DNA from 2 places in the Cellulosimicrobium sp. GQ32 genome. Region 1 is predicted to be linked to the other one. Evidence: riboswitches for the same ligand, from Rfam matches in the RefSeq annotation. Region 1 holds a riboswitch; the other holds the start of a gene.
What was found. A riboswitch is a leader RNA that binds a small molecule or an ion and turns the genes downstream of it on or off. The one in region 1 is predicted to bind thiamine pyrophosphate.
Positions count from the first base shown of each region.

Region 2: linked by a shared signal. The riboswitch ahead of AC6CH9_RS11350 (thiamine ABC transporter substrate-binding protein) and the one ahead of AC6CH9_RS05395 (ECF transporter S component) in region 1 are both predicted to bind thiamine pyrophosphate.

Region 1 is NZ_JCAXEP010000002.1:365,043-372,823, reverse strand. Features, by position in the region: gene AC6CH9_RS05410 (peptidoglycan DD-metalloendopeptidase family protein) at 1-351, shown strand, start outside; gene AC6CH9_RS05405 (energy-coupling factor transporter transmembrane component T family protein) at 382-1,170, opposite strand; gene AC6CH9_RS05400 (ABC transporter ATP-binding protein) at 1,167-3,023, opposite strand; gene AC6CH9_RS05395 (ECF transporter S component) at 3,016-3,723, opposite strand; TPP riboswitch at 3,833-3,952, opposite strand; gene AC6CH9_RS05390 (hypothetical protein) at 4,108-5,079, shown strand; gene AC6CH9_RS05385 (hypothetical protein) at 5,076-5,648, shown strand; gene AC6CH9_RS05380 (hypothetical protein) at 5,636-6,865, shown strand; gene AC6CH9_RS05375 (Rv2578c family radical SAM protein) at 6,897-7,781, shown strand, end outside.
Region 2 is NZ_JCAXEP010000006.1:20,381-28,161, reverse strand. Features, by position in the region: gene AC6CH9_RS11375 (sensor histidine kinase) at 1-1,024, shown strand, start outside; gene AC6CH9_RS11370 (response regulator transcription factor) at 1,114-1,746, shown strand; gene AC6CH9_RS11365 (DUF4235 domain-containing protein) at 1,865-2,188, opposite strand; gene AC6CH9_RS11360 (ABC transporter ATP-binding protein) at 2,270-3,397, opposite strand; gene AC6CH9_RS11355 (ABC transporter permease) at 3,400-5,115, opposite strand; gene AC6CH9_RS11350 (thiamine ABC transporter substrate-binding protein) at 5,162-6,253, opposite strand; TPP riboswitch at 6,336-6,440, opposite strand; gene AC6CH9_RS11345 (ABC transporter ATP-binding protein) at 6,666-7,538, shown strand; gene AC6CH9_RS11340 (ABC transporter permease) at 7,535-7,781, shown strand, end outside.

The DNA of each region.
Region 1 (7,781 bases):
ACGCAGGCGTCCCGAGCACGCGCGGGCGGCGCGGCGCTCGCGGGCAACCACGTGGTGCTCGCGCTGGGCACGCCAGGGGTCTTCGTGGTGCTCGCCCACCTGCGGCGCGGGTCGGTCGCGGTGCGCCCGGGACAGCGGCTCACGACCGGCGACGTGGTGGGACGGTGCGGGAACTCGGGGAACTCGACGCAGCCGCACGTGCACGTCCAGGTCATGGACGGCCCCGACGCCCACGTCGCGCGGGGCGTGCCGCCCGCGTTCCGCGCCTACCGCGAGCACGGGCGGCATGGCCGGACGGGCACGGTCGAGATCGGGGTCCCGGCCGAGGGAGCGGTGGTCGAGCGCGCCTGAGGCTGTCCGGGCCCGCCCGACGCGCTCGCCTCAGGCGGTGAGCGCGCCGATCCCCGTGACCCACCCCGCCAGGACGCCGATCGCGACGAGCGCCCCGGCGAGGGCGAGCACCGCGCCCGCCGCGGCGACGTCGGGCGCGCCCAGGGTCACGGGGCGCGACGTCGACCGAGGGCCGGCGCCCAGGCCGCGCGACTCGAGCGCGACCGTCAGCCGCTCGGACCGGCGCACCGCTCCGACGAGGAGGGCGAAGGCCGCCGCGCTCAGCGACCGCGGGGATCGGGGGAGCCGGCCGCCACGTCGCCGGGGGTCGCGCACCGCCTGGGCGCAGCGGATCGTGTGCCAGGCGTCGGGAAGCTCGACGAGGAGCCGGTGCGCGGCGAGCACCGCGAACGTCCAGGTCGCCGGGAGGCGAGCGTGCTGGTGGAGGCTCGTCATGAGGCGCACGGGGTCGGTCGTGAGGACGAGCACGAGCGACAGCGCCCCGACGAACAGCGTGCGCAAGGCGAGCGCGGCACCGATCGTGACGCCGTCCGCGCCGACGGTGAGCGGCCCGAGCGCGACGTCGTCGCCGCCCGGGCGGGTCACGACGTTGACGACGAGAAGGCTCGCCGCGAAGACCCCGAACGGGACGTGGGCCAGCGCGAGCGTGCCCACCGGCACTCGGCCGAGCACGAGCAGGGCCGCGACCGTCAGCAGCCAGGCGGTCGCGGGGGTGACCGGGTCGGTGACGAGCAGCGCGCCGGTGGACAGGAGGAGCACGGTGGCGAGCTTCACCGTCGGGTTCCAGCGCTCGAGGACGGACGGAGGGAGCGCGGTCACGGGGCCACCTCCGCGGGGACGAGGGCCCCGGGTTCCGGTACGCCCGGACCTCCGGTGCTCGCTACGGCGTCGCGCGCCGCGTCGCAGGCGGTGTCGAGAGCGCGTACGAGCGCGCCCGGGTCGACGCCGCGCGCACGACCGGTCCGTGCCCACCAGTCGAGCAGCGGGGTTCGGCGCAGTCCCGCGAGCGCGCACAGCGCGTCGTCGGCGAGGACCGCGGGCGGCTCCGCGACCGTGGCGAGCGCGCCGTCCACGACCACGGCGACCCGGTCGGCGATCGCCGCGACGAGCGAGAGGTCGTGCGAGACGAGGACCACGGCGCCTCCCGCGTCGGCGCGGTCGCGCAGGACGCGGGCGGCCGCGTGGGCCTGGGCACGGTCCAGGCCGAACGTCGGTTCGTCGGCGAGGAGGACCGGCGGGTCGAGCACGGTCGCCGTCGCGAGGGACAGACGCCGCTGCTCGCCGCCCGAGAGCCGGTACGGGTTCGCGTCGGCGAGGTGCGCGAGCCCGAACGCGGCGATGGTCGCCTCGACGCGCGCGGCGACGTCGGAGAGGCGGGCGAGGCGCGCCGACCAGGCGACCTCCTCGCGCACGGTGCGGGCGACGAGCTGGTGCTCGGGGTCCTGGAAGACCATCGCGACGGGATCGCCCGTCGCGGTCGCGACCTCGCCCGTGGTGCGCTCGAGCCCCGCCAGGCCGCGCAGGAGCGTCGACTTGCCGCCTCCGTTGGGCCCGACGACGGCGAGCACCTCGCCCGCGCGGACGTCGAGGTCGACGTCGCGCACGACGGGGTGCTCGCCCCGGCGGGTGCGTCCCGCGCCGAGGCCGCCTCGGTGGACGGCGAGCCCGCGCGCCCGGAGCACGACCGGGCGCGTTGCCGCAGGGGCCGCGTCCAGAGGGCGGTCCGTGGTCGTCGAGCGCACCGGCGAGGCGTGCACGAGGTCGACCAGCCAGTCGTCGGTCTCGGGCGAGCCGAGCGGCTCCGGGGCGCCCGCCTGCTCCAGGCGGACGGCGAGCGGCAGCCAGCACCCCAGGTCGGCGAGGTCGCGCGCGTGCTCGCGCAGGACGCGGTGCGTGGGGCCGTGCGCGACGACCCGCCCGTCGCGGCCGAGCGCCAGGGTCGCGTCGGGCAGCGCGCCCAGGTCGTCCAGGCGATGCTCGACGAGCACGACGGAGCGGTGAGGGGACCCGTGGGACGACCCCTCGCCGTCGGGCCCGGGTGCCCGGGCGAGGCCGGCGACGAGCGCCCCGACCTCGTGGGCGGCAGCGGGGTCCAGGAGCGCGGTGGGCTCGTCGAGGACGACGAGCTCCGGGTCGGCGACGAGCGCGGCGGCGACCGCGACGCGCTGCGCCTCGCCGCCCGACAGGGCGTGGGTCGGGCGGTCGTGCAGGTGCGCGGCGCCGACCGCGGAGAGCGCGGCGACCGCGCGGTCGTCCATGGTGCGGGGGTCGGCGCCGCGGTTCTCGAGCGCGAACCGCAGCTCCTCGTCCACGCGCGCCAGGCAGAGCTGGTCGCCGGGCCGCTGCTGGACGAGGCCCACGCGGGCCGCGAGCACGGGCGGCGGCACCTCGCGCGGGTCGAGGCCGGCCACGCGGAGCCCGCCCGCGACGGTGCCCGGGAGCGTGTGCGGCACGACGCCGACGAGCGCACGCAGGAGGGTCGACTTGCCGCACCCGGACGGGCCGAGCACCAGCAGGCTGGACCCGGCCGGGACGGTGACGTCGACGCCGTCGAGCACCAGGGCACCGTGGTGCCCGAGGTGCACGGTCACGGCCTCGGCGGTGACGGCGTCGCCCGGGGCGACGTCCGGAGAGGCGGTCTCGGGTGCGTCGGGGGCGGCGCGCTCAGCCACGGTGGGCAGCGCCGATCGCGAACGCGTCGAGGGCACCCGTCCGGGCGAGCGCGTCGCCGAGGACGCGGGCCGCGAGGCCGCACAGCACGACGCACGACACGACCTGGACACCCAGCCGGAGCATCGCGTAGTCCTGTCCGAGCCAGCCGAAGCGCACCGCGTTGAAGGCGAACGTGACGAGCGCGGCGCTCACGCCGGACGCGACGAACACCCACCAGCCGAACCGGCGGTAGCGCGTGAGCGCGAACGGCAGCTCGGCGCCGAGGCCCTGGACCAGGCCCACGACGAGCAGGAGCGGCCCGGCGGGGGAGGCGAGGAAGACGACCTCGACGAGCGCGGCCAGGGTCTCGGCGAGGATGCCGACCCCCGGCTTGCGCACGATGTACGTGGTCAGCGGGCCGACGACGATCCACGCGCCCGCGAGGACGTTCGCGGCGAGGTCCGCGAGCGGGCCCATCGCGAGCTGCAGAGGGGCCCAGAGCTGTACGAACGCCCAGTACACGAACCCGAAGACGACCCCGAGGACGGCGACCAGCACCGTCTCGTGCAGGGTCAGGCCTCGGCGGCGCGCGGCACGCGGGGGCGTCGCCGGGAGGGCGCGGACCGCCGTCCCGGTGGTCGGGTCGTCGGTCGTCCCGACGGCCGCCCCGGGGGCGGCGCTCGGGGTCGTCTGCTGCGGGGTGGTGCGGGGCTCGGCCATGCGGTTCCCTCCGTCGGGCCCCCGGGGCGAGGGGTGCACGACGGCGCGCCACCGCCTCGGTCCGCACGCACGGCCTCGCGCGGGGCGCGCGGGCACGAGCGCGCAGGGGACGGTGACGTCGGCCCTGCTCCCTTCGCTGGTACGAACCAGATCAGGTTCCACGGGTCTGCAGGGGGGACGGGTGTCCGGCCTGCACTCTCAGCGCTCGTGCGCTCCCCGGGGGCTGTGTACCCGCGACCCTAGGGCCTGGGCCGCGCGTCGACAAGCACGGCGGCCCGGTGTGACGTCAGCAACACCGCGCCTGCTACTCTGCGTCCGCTCGTGCGAGAGAGCCGCCAGGTCGGGTGCCGGGTGGGAGCGCGCACCGTGTCCGGAGAAGGTGCCATGACCAGCTCGTCCGCCGGGGCCCCCACCCTCGGTCCGCCGATCGTCGACGCCTTCGACGCGGTCCCCGTGCTGGCCCCGTTCCGGGAGACGGCGCGCCGTGGGGACTGGGACGCCCTGCGATGCATGCTCCACGGGGTGGGCAGCGTCGACGACCTGGTGGCGGTCGTCGAGCACCTGGCACGACTCGACGGCATCGAGTCAGGGCTGGAGCGCAGCGTGGCGGACCGTCCGGACGACGTGCTGGTCACCCTGCTCGCCGCCCGCTACGTGCGGGCGGGGTGGGAGGTCCGCACGCGAGACCGTGCACGGCACGTCTCTGCCGCCCAGTTCGAGCAGTTCCACGCGATGCTCGGACGCGCCGAGCGGCTGCTCGTCGACGTGTGCGCACGGCGGCCCGACCTCGCCCCGGCGTGGAGCACGCGGCTGGCCACGGCGCGAGGGCTCGAGCTCGGGCACGGTGAGGCGCGGCGGCGGTATCGCCGCCTCGCGGCTCACCATCCGCACGTCTTCGCCGCACAGGCGCAGCTGCTCCAGCAGCTGTGTCCCAAGTGGGGCGGCACGTGGGAGGACGCCTTCGCGTTCGCACGGGAGTGCGCGGCCGGCTCCCCCAGCGGCTCCCCGGCGGGCGCCCTGGTCGCGACGGCGCACCTCGAGCGCTGGGCCGACTCCGACAGCAGGTCCGGCCGGGCGCACCTCGCGTCCGCGGCCGTCCGGGACGAGCTGCGAGAGCACGCCGCACGATCGGTGCTGCACCCGGACGCCTCCCTCGGCGTGCAGGGGGCCGAGGCTCACGGAGCCTTCGCGCTCGTCTACTCGCTCGGCGGGCACGCGGCCGCCGCCGCACCGCACTTCCGCGCGATGGGGGAGCGGGTGCCCCCCGAACCGTGGGACTACCTCGAGGACCCGGCGGGTGACCTCGTGCGCTTCCGAGAGGCAGCGTTCCGCAGCGAGACACAAGGAGAAGCATGAGCACGGCACCGAGCGGCACGAGCCCGTCGGCGCCCGGGAACGACGCGGCCGGCCTGACCGACCTCGCGGGCTTCGTGGGGTCGACGACGGTCGACGGCGTGCCGGTGCTGCTCGCCCCACGCCGGGGAGACGTGACGGCAGGGCTCGTGTTCCGGGTCGGCCGGGCGGACGAGACGCTCGCGACCTCGGGCATCACCCACCTCGTCGAGCATCTTGCGCTCTTCGACCAGAACCTCACCGAGGTGCACTCCAACGGCCTCACCGCCGACACGTACACCCTGTTCCACGTCACGGGGACTCCCGACGAGGTCGTGCGATTCCTCGGTGGGGTCTGCTCCGCGCTGCGCGATCTGCCCACCGACCGGCTCGAGGTCGAGAGGGGGATCCTACGGACCGAGGCCGCGGGCCGGTCGGGGGCCCGGCGCGGGCGATGCGGGTCTGGCGCTACGGAGCGCGGGGATACGGCCTCGCCGGGTACGACGAGCTCGGCGCAGCGCGCGTCACCGCGGAGGACGTCCGTGCCTGGGCCCGGGAGCGGTTCACGCGCGACAACTGCGTGCTCTTCCTGACCGACGACCGAGTCCCTCCCGGTCTCGCGATCGATCTGCCCGCGGGTACGCGGTTCGCCACCCCGGCGCCGACGACCGCGCTACCGACGACCCCGGCGTCGTTCGTCGGGCAGGACGGCTCCATCGTCCTCGACGCGGTCGTGCCGCGCACCGCGGCAGCGACGGCGTTCGCGCAGGTCGCCGGCCGAGCGCTCTTCCGCGACCTGCGCCAGGACGGCGGCTACTCCTACACCGCCGACGCGGACTACACGCCGCGCGACGGCGAGCACGCCACGATCACGCTCTACGCCGACACGCTTCCCGACCAGCAGGACGCCGCCGTCGGCGCGTTCGTGGACACCTTGGCGCGCCTGCGCGCGGGGCGGATCGAGCAGGACGAGCTCGACGTCGTGCGCTCGCGCATGCTGCGCGAGCTCGACGCGCCGGAGCTGGCAGCGCAGATGCTGCCCGGCTACGCGTTGAGCCTCCTGTACGGCCGCCCGCTGGAGCACCCGGACCACGGCCGGGCGGAGATCGAGGCGCTGTCGGTCGACGACCTGCGCGCCGTGGCCCGCGAGGTGTGGTCCGACGCCCTGGTCCAGGTGCCCGCCAGGACGCTCGAGTGGGCAGGTCTCGACGCAGCCCCGTCCTGGTCCGAGGCCGTGCTCGTGGGCAGGAGGTTCCCGCGTGCGGGATCGCCGGTCTTCCTGGTGGTGGCTGACGTGGGCGTCAGCCTCGTCACCCCGCAGGGGGCGTCGACGGTCCTGTTCGACGAGTGCGAGGTCATGACGTGCCGTCCCGACGGGGCGCGGTTCCTCACCGGGGCGGACGGGTTCACCGTCCCCGTCGAACCGACCTTGCACCCCGGGCTCACGCGCGACGTGGTCGCCACGGCGATCGACGCGCGCGTCCGCGCCGACGTCGTCGTGAACCTGCCGGCGCGCGACCCCGACGTCGTTCCTCGCCCGCCCGACCCGTCCGCACCGACGGCGCGCGTGCGGACGGCGCTCGCCGACCTCGGCGCCCGGGCGCGCGGGTGGCTGGCGCCGCGGTTCGGGTACGTCGTCAGGGTCTTCGTCGGTGTGTCGGCTCTCGTCGTCTGGCTCCTCGGCCGTGCGCTCATCGCCGCGGGCGAGGCCTCGACCACCGACCTCGTCGTCGTCCTGACGACCGCGATCGCCCTGGCCGCGATCCCGTGGATCGCCCGCTGGTGGCTGCGCCGGGAGCTGCGTCGTTGACAAGGATTCGAACATCTGTTCGAATCAGTGCGTGCGGTGGGACGGACAGACGCTCGGTGCGGACGACGGCGCGCTCCCGGGGCTGGAGCGCGTCGGCCTCGTGCGCAGCGTCCGCACGCCAGAGTTCGCAGGCATCACCTTCCACGAGGTGACCGCCAAGAGCGCGCTGTCCAAGGTCCCGGCGATGTCGCGCATGCCGTTCCGCTGGACGGTCAACCCGTACCGGGGATGCAGCCACGCGTGCTCGTACTGCCTCGCCCCGTCGACCCCCGTGCTCCTGGCCGACGGCCGCCAGCGCCCGATCGCTGAGCTGCGTGTCGGCGACGAGATCATGGGGACCGTGCCGCACGGCGCGTACCGGCGGTACGTGCGCACGCGGGTGCTCGATCGCTGGACCACCCGCAAGCGCGCCTACCGCGTGACCCTCGCGGACGGCACGCGCCTCGTCGCGAGCGGCGACCATCGGTTCCTGACGGAGCGCGGCTGGCGCCACGTCGTCGGCGGCGCGGGCCGCCGCGCCCACCTCGCTCTCGGCGACGTGCTCGTCGGCCCGGGCGCCGCGGCGCTCGCTCAGGAGGGGGCGGCGCTCGAGGGGCGCGACGTCACGGGCGGCGACGCACTGCGCGTCGACTCGCTGGAAGCCCTCGACGGGCCGGGGGAGGGGACCGAGCTCGTCGACATCACGACCGGCACGCGCGACTTCGTCGCGGCGGGGGTCGTGAGCCACAACTGCTTCGCGCGGCCCACGCACGAGTACCTGGACCTGGACGCGGGCGAGGACTTCGACCGCGAGGTCGTGGTCAAGGTCAACGTCGACGAGGTGCTGCGCGCCGAGCTCGGCCGGCGGTCGTGGGACCGCGACGCTGTCGCACTCGGGACCAACACCGACCCCTACCAGCGGGCCGAGGGTCGCTAC
Region 2 (7,781 bases), on a different contig from region 1:
GCTGGCCCTCGCGGCCCTCCCGCTCCTGTGGTCGCGGTCCCCGCGCGACGCCCCCGTGCTCGGCGCCCTGGTGCTCGCGTCGCTCTCCGCGTACTCCGGCGCGGCGACGCCCGCCTCGACGGTCGCGACCCTCCAGGTCGCGCGCTGGTACCCGGCACGCACGGCGGTCCCGGTCGCGGTCGCCGGGTTCGTCGGCCACGCCGTGCAGGCGCTGTGGCGGCCGCAGGCGCTGCCGCTCGGCTGGTGGCTCCTGTGCGACCTCGCGGTGCACGCCGCCCTGCTCGGTTGGGGCATGTACTGGCAGGCGCGGGCCCAGCTGATGTGGTCGCTGCGCGACCGCGCCCGGCGCGCCGAGCGCGAGCAGGAGCGCCGCGTCGTCGAGGCGCGGGTCGCGGAGCGCACGCGGATCGCCCGCGAGATGCACGACACCCTCGCCCATCGGCTCTCGCTCCTCGCCGCGACGGCCGGTGCGCTCAAGTACCGCCCCGACGCCGACCCGGCGCAGCTCGCTCGCGCCGCGGGCCTGGTCCGGGCCGGGGTGAGCTCCGCGCTCGGCGACCTGCGCGACGTCGTCCGGGTGCTGCGCGCCGAACCCGGCGACGTCGAGGGCGCCCCCGCCCCCCAGCCGACGCTCGACGACGTCGACCGCCTCGTCGCCGAGGCGCGCGAAGCGGGCGGCGACGTCACCTACGAGCGGTCGGGCTCGGCGGACGTGCCACGGACCGTCGAGGTCGCGGCCTTCCGCGTCGCGCAGGAAGGGCTGACGAACGCCCGCCGGCACGCGCCCGGCAGCCCCGTCGTCCTGCGCGTCGCGGCACGGGCGGGCGAGGTGCGCGTCACGGTGTCCGACGGCGGTCCTCGCCTCGTCGCGGTCGGCGGCGCCGTCGGAGTGGCCTCCGACGAGGGGACGGGCACCGGGCTCGTCGGGCTGCGCGAGCGCGTCGCCCTGCTCGGCGGGACCCTCGACGCCGGGGCGCGGGACGACGGGTTCGTCCTCGACGTCCGGCTACCGTGGGACGCGTGAGCGACCAGGGTGGGCGCGGGGACGGGGCCCGCGTGCGCGATCGGCACGACGACGGAGCGGTCCCGCAGGACGCGCCGCGGACCCGGCTCGTGATCGTCGACGACGACGCGCTCGTCCGCGCCGGCCTGCGGCTCATGCTCGACGGCGCCCACGGCATCGAGGTCGTCGGCGAGGCCGCGGACGGGGCCGAGGTCCCGGCCGTGCTCGACGCGCACCCGACCGACGTCGTGCTCATGGACCTGCGCATGCCGCGGGTCGACGGGATCGAGGCCACGCGGCGGGTGCGGTCGCGGCCGGGCGCCCCGGCCGTCGTCGTGCTCACGACGTTCGACAGCGACGACGAGGTCGTCGGCGCGCTGCACGCCGGGGCGGCCGGCTACCTGCTCAAGGACATGCCGCCCGAGCGGATCGTGGCAGCCGTCCGCGCGGCCGCCGCGGGCGAGCCGGTGCTGTCACCGGAGATCGCGCGGCGTCTCATGACGTCGGTCGCAGACGCGGGCGGCGAGCGCGACCGCGCCCGGGCGGCGCTCGGCACGCTCACCGGCCGGGAGCGGGACGTCGCCGTCGAGCTGGGCCGCGGCGCGGCGAACGCGGAGATCGCGGCGGCCCTGTTCCTCAGCGTCCCGACGGTCAAGGCCCACGTGTCGAACGTGCTGCTCAAGCTCGGCCTGGAGAACCGGACGCAGGTCGCGCTGCTCGTCCACGCCGCCGGCCTGGACTGAGCACGGACCTCCCACCCGATCCGTGGCCCACCACGACTTGGCCCGCCGTCGAGCACGACTTGGCGGTCGTTCTGCCCCCGATAACGGCCCTCATGTCGTGTTCGGCCAGAGGGTGAGATCAGTCGCCGGGCCACTCCCCCGTCCAGCGCTCGAACGCCCGGGCGCCGCCGCGGTCGATGAGCGCCTTCACCGCGGCGAAGATCGCGCCCTGGATCAGCGCCGCGACGAGGATCTCGCGCAGCGAGTACTCGGACTCGAGCGGCTTGGGCGCGTCGGAGCGGTGCCCCGGGGTGACGCGCTTGTACACCTGCTTGAACACCTGGCCCGCGACCAGCCCGCCCACGATCGAGCTGGCGAGCCCCACGGGGCGGTAGAGGATCTTCGCGGCCTTGCCGCCGGTCTTCTCCGGGGGATGCGTCCCCGCCGTCACGTCGTCGCTCATCCCTCGACGCTAGGTCGGCTCCGGCTCTCTCGCGCGTCGCACGACCTGCGAGCATCGTCTGTGAGCTCCGTCTGCGGGCCGTCAGCCCGGGACGACGGCGCAGCCCGCCAGATCGGGCGCGACGTGCACCCGGGCGCCGGTCTCGGGCCCCTCCTCGAGTCCCCCCGCGCCGCCGCCCGCGAGCGCCACGAGGCGAACCGGTGCGCCGTGGTCGGCGCCGGGGAGGACGACGTCGACTGTGACCTCGACCGCACCCCGGCGGAACACGCTGCCGACGACGGTCGCTGCCCAGGTGTCGTCCGACGACGCGGGGACACCTTCGGTCACGAGCCGCAGCCCGCGCGGGCCGACCGCGAGCACGGTCCCGTCGCCGCGGGGGACGAACGCCTGGTAGCCGAGGAACTCCGCCACGCGGAGCGACGCAGGGGCGCGCCACAGGTCCTCCGGCGGCGCGACCTGGAGGAGCCGGCCCGCGTCCATGACGGCGACACGGTCGGCGACGGTGAACGCCTCGTCGTGGTCGTGGGTGACGAAGACGGCCGTCGTCCCGGTGGCACGCAGCGCCTCGCGCAGGTCGAGCGCGAGGCGCTCGCGCAGCCCGCGGTCGAGCGCGGAGAGCGGCTCGTCGAGCAGGAGCAGCCGAGGCCGCGGCGCGAGCGACCGCGCGAGCGCGACCCGCTGGCGCTCTCCCCCGCTGAGCGTCGCGACGGCGCGGCGCTCGTACCCGGCGAGCCCGACGACGTCGAGCAGCTCGGTCACGCGCGCGTCGCGCTCGGCGCGGGGCAGCCCCGCGATGCCGTACGCGACGTTCCCCGCGACGTCGCGGTGCGGGAAGAGCTGACCCTCCTGGAACATCAGACCGAACCCGCGCCGGTGGACGGGGACGCCCGTGAGGTCGCGCCCGTCCCAGCGGATCTCTCCCGCCGCGACGGGCTCGAGCCCCGCGACGGCGCGCAGCAGGCTCGACTTGCCGCAGCCGCTCGGCCCGAGCAGGGCGAGCACCTCGCCGGGCGCGACGTCGAGCGTGACGCCCGCGACCGCCGTCGTGCCGGGGTCCGTGCGCGCACCCCCGCCGTAGCGCACGACGACGTCGCGCACCGCGAGCCCGGCGCCCTCCCCGGGCACGGCGTCGGGTGCCGCGTCGGGCTCGGCGGCGGGGCGCGACGGCTCCGGCGCGCCCGCGCGCGCCGGGGCGGGGTCGGTCTGCACCATCAGAACTCTCCTCCGGGTCGGTCGCCGCGCAACCGCTCGGCGAGCAGCATGACGGTCGCGGTGAGCAGCGCGAGCACGACGCTCGCCGCGAGCGCCATGCCGTAGTTCTCGGCCCCCGGGCGCCCGATGAGCCGGAAGATCACGACCGGCAGCGTGGCGCTGTCCGGACGGGCGAGGAAGGACGTCGCACCGAACTCCCCGAGCGAGACCGCGAACGCGAACCCGACGGCGAGGCCGAGCGAGCGAGCGGCGATCGGGCCGTCGACGGTGCGGAACACCCGACCGGGCGCGGCGCCGAGGGTCGCGGCGGCCTCGCGCAGGCGCGGGTCGATCGCGCGCAGCGTCGGCAGGACCGTCCGCACGACGAGCGGGATCGCGACGACCGCCTGTGCGATCGGCACGAGCAGGCCCGACGTACGCAGGTCGACGTCGAGGCCGAGCGGCCGGTCGAGCGTGATCAGGAAGCCGAAGCCGACCGTCACGGCGGAGACCCCGAGCGGCAGCATGAAGACCGAGTCGAGCACGGAGATCGCCCGTCGCCCGCCCCGCGAGCGCGGGCGCCGCGACACGACGAGCGCGACGAGCCCGCCGATCACGACGGCGAGCACGGTCGCGAGCGCGGCGGTGCGCAGCGAGTTGGCCGCCGCCTCCCACACCGTCACGGACAGCGCGTTGCGCCCGCCCGTGGTGCCGAGGTTCGCGTAGTTGTCGAGCCCCCAGCCGCCGCCCGGGACGCGGAACGAGCGCACGACGAGCGTGCCGAGCGGCAGGCCGACGAGCACGACGACCACGGCCGCGGTGAGCGCCGCGGGCGCGAGGTCGCCCGTCGGGCGGCCGTCGCGCCACAGGCGCAGCGGGTGCGCGGACGACGCCGAGGACGACAGGTTCAGGGCGCGCTCGCGCCGGGCCCGCGTGCGGTTCGCCACCGTGAGCGCCGCCGCGACGACCACGAGCTGCACGACCGACAGCACGGCGGCCGTGCGCAGGTCGAGGAACTGCGTGGTCTGGATCCAGATCTCCGTCTCGATCGTCCCGTAGCGGATGCCGCCGAGCACGAGCACGACGCCGAACGCCGTCGCGCAGAACAGGAAGACGATCGACGCGGCGCTCGCGACGGCGGGCGTCAGCGCGGGGAGCGTCACCGTGCGGAACGCGCGCCACGGCGTCGCGCCGAGCGCCCGCGCCGCCTGCTCGGCGCGCGGGTCGAGGTGCTCCCACAGCCCGCCTACCGTGCGCACGACGACCGAGTAGTTGAAGAACACGAGCGCGACGACGATCGCTGCGAACGTCTCGTCGAGCCCCAGGAACCCGAGGGGGCCGCCCTGCACGAGCAGCGACCGGAACGCGACGCCGACGACGACGGTCGGGAGCACGAACGGCACGGTGACGAGCGCGCGCACGACCCGCCGCCCGGGGAACCGGCACCGGTACAGCACGTAGGCGCCGGGCACGCCGAGCAGCAGCGAGAACGCCGTGCCGAGCACGGCCTGCCACAGCGTCAGCCCGAGGATGCGCCACGTCCGCGGCTGGGAGAAGACCTCCGCGAACCCGGACAGGTCGAGGCCGCCGTCGTCCCCGACGAACCCGCGCGCCACGAGCGTGACCACCGGCCACGCGAAGAACACCCCGAGGAACACCAGCGGCACCGCCGCCGCCAGACCCCACAGCACCGCGCGCCCGACGCCGCCCCGCCAGAGGGCCCGGCCCCTCACCACGGCTCTACCTCGCGAGGTAGAGCCGTGGTCGCTCGTGGACCGGGCGTCAGTCGACGACCGTCGCCGTCCATGCCTTGATCCACTCGTCGCGGTGCGCCGAGATGTCGGCGGGGGCGACCTCGAAGGGCTCGTCGGCGAGCGGGGCGAACTCGGCCCAGCCGTCGGGGAGCGCGACGGAGTCGTCGGCGGGGTACATGTACATCTGCCCCGGTACGTCGGCCTGGAACGCCTCGCTCACGAGGAAGTCGACGAGCTGCTGCGCGCCCTCGGGGTTCTTCGCGTTCGCGAGCACGCCCGCGTACTCGACCTGGCGGAAGCACGTGTCGAGCAGCGCGCCGGTCGTGGACGCGGAGCCGTCCTCGGTGAGCGTGAAGGCGGGCGACGTCGAGTACGACAGCACGAGCGGGCGCGGCCCGGCGCCCTCCGAGCCGGAGAAGTCGACGTAGTAGGCGTCCGACCACCCGTCCACGACCTTCACGCCGTTGGCGCGCAGGTCGGCCCAGTAGTCCTCCCAGCCGTCCTCGCCGAACGCCCCGACGGTCGCGAGGAGGAACGCGAGGCCCGGCGACGACGTCGCGGGGTTGGTCACGACGAGGAGGTCCCGGTACTCCGGCTTCGCCAGGTCCTCGAGCGTCACGGGCTCCGGGATCCCGGCGTCGGCGAACCACGCGTGGTCCACGTTGACGCACACGTCACCGAGGTCGACGGCGGTGAGCTCGCCGCCGTCGCCGACCGCGTACGACGCGGCGGACTCCGAGACGTCCGCGGGCGTGTACGGCTCGAGGACGCCCTCGTCGATCGCGCGCGACGCGAAGGTGTTGTCGATCCCGAACACGACGTCGCCGAGGGGCGAGTCCTTCGTGAGGATCAGCTGGTTGACCAGCGCGCCGCCGTCGCCGGGCGCGACCTGCTCGACGGTGAGCCCGCTCTCCTCCTCGAACGCGGCGAGCACGTCGTCGCTCACCGCGAAGGAGTCGTGGGTCACCAGCGTGACCGTGCTCCCGCTGCCCGACGACGCGTCGTCGCCCCCGGCGCCGTCACCACCCGAGCAGGCCGCGAGGGCGAGGAGCGCGAGCGTCGCGCCCACGCCGGTCGCGAGGGCTCGGCCGCGGCGGGCGACGGTGGTCGTGTGCTGCATGTGTCCTCCCTGGACGTTCAGGAGGGGTCCACCGGCCCGACGAGCCGTACGCCGGGTGGGCGCGACGAACCGCGCGAGCAGGTGATCGAGATTCCCGACTTCCTCCACCGGTGCTAACCGGATCAGGTTCGAGGGTCTGCGGTGGTCCGCACTCTCAGCTCCTCCAGGAGCTCCCCTGTCGTTCACCGCGAGCCTACACCGGCCCCTCACCCGGAGAGTCCCCTGAGAGAACCCTGAGCACCAGCGACCGCGGACCAGGGACGGTTCGGGGCCCGCCCCCGATGCCGCGGGGACGCGCGCCGCGGGAGGGTCGGTACGACCGCCGGGAGCCCCGGCGGCCGCCACAGGACGACGCCGCCCGGCGAGCCACGACGCTCCCGCGCAGCGGCACGACGAGAGGACGGACGAGGACGTGACGACGACAGGTGCGGCACAGCGGAGCACCCCGCGCGAGGGCCCGCCCGCTGAGGGCGCCGAGGGCACTGAAGGCGCTGAGGGCGGTGCACGACCCGCGATCGCGACCGCGCGCGGGCTGGTGAAGACGTACGGGCGCGGCGAGGCCGCGGTGCGTGCGCTCGACGGCGTCGACGTCGACCTCGAGCGGGGACGTCTGACCGCGATCATGGGCCCGTCCGGGTCGGGCAAGTCGACCCTCATGCACTGCCTCGCGGGGCTCGACTCCCCCACGGCGGGGACCGTCGTCGTGGACGGCGAGACGGTGTCGGCGATGAGCGAGCGGCGCCTGACGCGGCTGCGGCGCACGCGCATCGGGTTCGTCTTCCAGTCGTTCAACCTCGTCCCGACGCTCACGGCGGAGGAGAACATCGTGCTCCCGCTCGCGATCGCGCGGCGGCCCGTGGACCAGGAGTGGTTCGACCGGGTGGTCGACGCCGTCGGGCTGCGCCCGCGGCTCGGGCACCGCCCGGCGGAGCTCTCGGGCGGGCAGCAGCAGCGCGTCGCGTGCGCGCGGGCGCTCGTGTCCCGGCCGGCGGTCGTGTTCGCGGACGAGCCGACGGGCAACCTCGACTCGCGCGCGGCCGCCGAGGTGCTCGGCTTCCTGCGCGCCTCGGTGGACGACCTCGGCCAGTCCGTCGCCATGGTCACCCACGACCCCACGGCGGCGTCCTACGCGCACCGCGTCCTGTTCCTCGCCGACGGCCGCCTCGTCACCGAGCTGCGCGACCCCACGCCGCAGGCCGTCCTCGACACGCTCGGTACTCTCACGCCCGCGCCCGCGGGCGCGCACGCCACCGACCCGGCGCACGCACCGGCGGCCGCCCGATGATGGGCCGGATCGCGCTGCGCGGCGTGCGCGCGCACGGCGCACAGCTCGTGCTGTCCGTGCTCGCGGTGACGATCGGCGTCGCGTTCGTCACGGGTACGTTCGCGCTGCGCGCGATGCTCGCGTCGACGTTCGACGGCATCGTCGCGTCGTCGATCCAGGCCGACGCGTACGTGCGCGGCGGGACCGCCGCCGGTTCCGCGCTCGAGGACCCGGCGCAGCTCGGCGGGACCCGCAGCCTCGTCC